Regions from separate parts of the Mycolicibacterium holsaticum DSM 44478 genome, predicted to be linked through region 1. Evidence: predicted binding sites of a transcription regulator. Region 1 holds the regulator's gene; the other holds the start of a gene.
The links. The regulator HspR, encoded in region 1, represses chaperone genes until heat shock. The targets are predictions, from matches to a motif close to ANNTGAGTNNNNNNNACTCANNT.
Positions count from the first base shown of each region.

Region 2: the regulator HspR is predicted to act here: its motif matches at 1,291-1,313, upstream of lon (endopeptidase La).

Region 1 is NZ_CP080998.1:5,046,944-5,049,341, reverse strand. It holds gene dnaJ (molecular chaperone DnaJ) at 9-1,187, shown strand; gene K3U96_RS24210 (heat shock protein transcriptional repressor HspR) at 1,187-1,555, shown strand; gene K3U96_RS24205 (hypothetical protein) at 1,567-1,770, opposite strand; gene K3U96_RS27085 (PGRS repeat-containing protein) at 2,217-2,398, opposite strand, start outside.
Region 2 is NZ_CP080998.1:2,607,002-2,609,399, forward strand. It holds gene K3U96_RS12565 (esterase family protein) at 144-1,148, shown strand; gene lon (endopeptidase La) at 1,326-2,398, shown strand, end outside.

The sequences.
Region 1 (2,398 bases):
GACGCGATATGGCCCAGCGTGAATGGGTCGAGAAGGACTTCTACTCCGAGCTCGGCGTCTCCTCCGACGCCAGCGAACAGGAGATCAAGCGGGCGGCGCGCAAGCTGCTCGCCGAGAACCATCCCGACCGCAACCCGGGCAACACCGCGGCCGAGGACCGGTACAAGGCCGTCTCCGAAGCCAAGGAAGTGTTGACGGATCCGGCCAAGCGGAAGGAATACGACGAGACCCGACGGCTTTTCGCCAACGGTGGATTCGGTCGTGGCAGGTTCGGTGGCGGCGGGGGCGGGTTCGGTGGATATAACTCCGACGGCGTCGAGTTCAACCTGAACGATCTGTTCGATGCTGCCGGCCAGACCGGTGGCGCGAACATCGGCGACCTGTTCGGCGGGCTGTTCGGACGCGGAGCCCAACAGGCCCGGCCGAGCCGGCCGCGGCGCGGCAACGACCTGGAGACCGAGACGGAGCTGTCGTTTCTCGAGGCCACCAAGGGCGTCGCGATGCCGTTGCGCCTCACCAGCCCCGCGCCGTGCACGAATTGCCATGGCAGCGGCGCGCGTCCGGGCACCAGCCCGAAAGTCTGCCCGAACTGCAACGGCTCCGGTGTGATCAGCCGCAACCAGGGCGCGTTCGGGTTCTCCGAACCGTGTACCGAATGCCGGGGCAGCGGCTCGATCATCGAGCACCCGTGCCAGGAGTGCAAGGGCACCGGCGTCACCACCCGCACCCGCACGATCAACGTGCGGATCCCGCCGGGCGTCGAAGACGGCCAGCGGATCCGGTTGGCCGGACAGGGTGAAGCGGGGCTGCGCGGCGCACCGTCGGGCGACCTGTATGTGACCGTGCATGTGCGCCCGGACAAGGTGTTCGGCCGCAAGGGCGATGACCTGACCGTCACCGTTCCGGTGAGCTTCCACGAGTTGGCGCTGGGCACAACACTTTCCGTGCCGACATTGGAAGGCAAGGTCGGGGTGCGGGTGCCCAAGGGGACCTCCGACGGGCGCATCCTTCGGGTGCGTGGACGCGGGGTGCCGAAGCGGTCGGGTGGCCACGGCGACCTGCTCGTCACCGTCAAGGTGGCGGTGCCGCCGAACCTTGAAGGTGAGGCCGTCGAGGCGTTGGAGGCGTACGCAAAGGCCGAGCGCGCCAGCGGCTTTGACCCGCGGGCGGGATGGGCAGGTGCGTGATGGCGGCGAAGCGTTCCAGCAGCCAAGCCCGCACGTTCCTGATCTCGGTCGCGGCCGAGTTGGCGGGTATGCACGCGCAGACGCTGCGCACCTATGACCGGCTGGGCCTGGTGCGTCCGCAGCGGACCGCCGGCGGCGGCAGGCGTTACTCCCAGCATGACGTTGATCTGCTGCGGGAAGTGCAGCGGCTGTCGCAGGACGAGGGTGTCAACCTTGCGGGGATCAAACGCATCATCGAGCTGACCAACCAGGTCGAGGCGCTGCAGGCCCGGATCAAGGAGTTGACCCGCGAGATCGATGATCTACGGGCGCAGCCCAGGGCCAAGAGCACCGCGCTGGTGGTGTGGCAGCCGCGCAACCAGCGTTAGGGGCGGGAGTGTCAATGCCTGCGGCACGCGTTGCCGTTGGTTAACCGGGCAATGGCTTCAAGCACCTGCCGACCCACCGAGGATTGGTACTCGCGCAGGTACTTCTCCCGGCGGGGGTCATCGTCGGCCAGCTGATGAGTGAACGGATGTGGGGTTTTCCAGACCGCCTCCTGCGCCGCCGCACCCACAGCAACCTCGAAGTCGGTCCTGTTCATTGCTCCCACATCGCGTGACATGACGGTTCGATACCCACAATTGTGCGAAACGGAACGGCGTTATGCAATTACCCTAATTATCGCCTGCGTTATTTCGGTTGATGTCGTCTAGCGCGCCGCGTTCCGGCTTGGCCACGGGGGATCGCCTCTCCGCGTGGCCACTTTAGTCACCAAATAGCCTGAGTCACAGCAACTATGACGGCACACCTTGATGTAAATGTTGATCTCTTGGACCCTGGGGCGTTGACTGAGCACGCTCGGTAGCTGGAGTGCCAATCGACCGCATCCGCCCCGAAATACTCGGGATCCAGCGTAATAACCGCGCGGTTTCCCGGGATGCGCCGGACAGAGCTACCTAAATTCTGGCTTTTTACGATCGGTTCCAGTTACCAAGTAGCGCCCGGATCGCATGCCGCTGCCCGCAGTCACGTGCCTGGATCGGACCGCTACAACGTGAAGAGGAAGTCAAGGATGTCGATCAGGGTGAGGAGGAGGATGGGCGGTTCCGTTGCTTGGCCGTCGCCGCCGTCGGTGAGGATGCTTCCCCCGTTCCCGCCGATGCCACCCTGCCCGGCGGTGCGGGGCCCGAAAGCTCTGGCGTCGCCGCCAGCCCCGCCAAAGCCGGGTA
Region 2 (2,398 bases), 2.4 Mb from region 1:
GCGCCGAGTCGGAATCGTTAGCCAACCGCGATACGGCAACCGAGTGTCGAGCCCGTGGTCCGGCCCACCATGCGTGTTTCATTACGCAGGAAGCGACGGCAATTGCTTTGTGACAAGCGATGAAAGGTGGGTTGGTTGCCGTTATGAAGTTCTTTAAGAGGTACCGAGGTACCAGAACAAAACTGTTGCGCCGCTTGGCGGTCACCGCCGTGACGGCGGTGACTCTGCCCGGTCTGATCGGCGTCGTCGGGGGCTCGGCGACCGCTGGCGCGTTCTCTCGGCCGGGGCTACCCGTCGAGTATCTGGATGTGCCCTCCGCGGCGATGAACCGCAACATCCGGATCCAGTTCCAGGGCGGCGGTCCGCACGCGGTGTACCTGCTCGACGGCCTGCGCGCCCAGGACGACTACAACGGCTGGGACATCAACACCCCGGCGTTCGAGTGGTACTACCAGTCGGGGCTCTCGGTCGTCATGCCGGTCGGCGGTCAGTCCAGTTTCTACACCGACTGGTACCAGCCGTCACGGGGTAACGGCCAGGACTACACCTACAAGTGGGAGACGTTCCTGACCCAGGAACTGCCCGCGTGGCTGGAAGCCAACCGGGGCGTGTCGCAGAACGGCAATGCGGTGGTCGGCATCTCGATGGCCGGCAGCAGCGCGCTGACGTACGCGATCTACTACCCGCAGAAGTTCATCTACGCCGCGTCGCTGTCGGGCTTCCTCAACCCCTCCGAGGGCTGGTGGCCGATGCTGATCGGGCTGGCGATGCAGGATGCGGGCGGGTTCAACGCCGAGAGCATGTGGGGCCCGTCAACGGACCCGGCGTGGAAGCGCAATGACCCGATGATCAACATCGGTCAGTTGGTGGCCAACAACACCCGCATCTGGATCTACTGCGGCACCGGAACCCCGTCGGATCTGGACTCCGGGGCTGCGGGGCAGAACCTGATGGCAGCGCAGTTCCTCGAAGGGTTCACGTTGCGCACCAACATCACCTTCCGCGACAACTACGTCGCCGCGGGTGGGGCCAACGGGGTGTTCAACTTCCCCGCACAGGGCACGCACAGCTGGGGCTACTGGGGTCAGCAGCTCGAGCAGATGAAGCCCGATATCCAGCGGGTGCTTGGAGCCTCTGGCGCCGTCTAAACCACCCCACACAGGGAGCCTGCCGTCACCCCCGAACGGCAGGCTCCCTGCCTTTTTGGGTGGTTGTGGGTGGGGCCGCCCCGCGGACGGATTCTGCGGACGGCAGAAAATTGATGTATGGGAACAAACCTGCCAACCCCAAGGTTGAGTCCGTCTGACTGAACTTTGGAGGATTTGATGGCTGAAGCAACGACAGCGTCGCGTGTTGTGCCCGTTCTTTTCTACAGCGACCCGATCGTGCTGCCGTCGATGGTCGTTCCCATCGAACTCGACGACGCCGCGCGGGCCGCGGTGGATGCTGCGCAGGCCAGCGAGACCGGCGAACTGCTGATCGCGCCGCGGCTGGACGACCGCTACCCCTCCTACGGTGTGCTGGCCGAGATCGTGCAGGTCGGCCGGATCGCCGGCGGAACCGGCACCGCGGCGGTGGTGCGCGGCAAGAGCCGTGCGCACATCGGTGCCGGGGCCAGCGGGCCGGGGACCGCGCTGTGGGTCGAGGTGACCGAGGTCATCGAGGGTCCCGCACCGGAGCACGTCAAGACGCTGGCCGGCGAGTACAAGAAGCTGCTGCTGGCCATGCTGCAACGTCGGGAAGCCTGGCAGATCATCGACTTCGTCAACCAGCTGACCGACCCGTCGGCGCTGGCCGACACGGCCGGTTACGCGTCGTACCTGACGCTGGTGCAGAAGCGTCAGCTGCTGGAGACCCCCGACGTCGCCGAGCGGCTCAAGCTGCTGATCGAATGGACCGGCGAGCACCTCGCCGAGGTCGAGGTGACCGACAAGATCGCCGAGGATGTCCGTGAGGGCATGGAGAAGCAGCAGAAGGAATTCCTGCTGCGCCAGCAACTCGCCGCGATCCGCAAGGAGCTGGGCGAATCCGACGACGGCACCGGGTCATCTGATGACTACCGCAGCCGCGTTGAGGCCGCCGACCTGCCCGACAACGTTCGCGAAGCGGCGCTGCGCGAGGTCGGCAAGCTGGAACGGGCCAGCGACCAGAGCCCGGAGAGCGGTTGGATCCGCACCTGGCTGGACACCGTGCTGGACCTGCCGTGGAACGTCACCACCGACGACAGCACCGACCTGAAGGGCGCGCGCGAGATTCTCGACGCCGACCACCACGGGTTGGAGGACGTCAAGGACCGCATCGTCGAGTACCTGGCCGTGCGGGCGCGTCGCGCCCAGCGCGGCATGGAGATCGTCGGCGGCCGCGGTTCGGGTGCGGTGATGGTGCTGGCCGGCCCGCC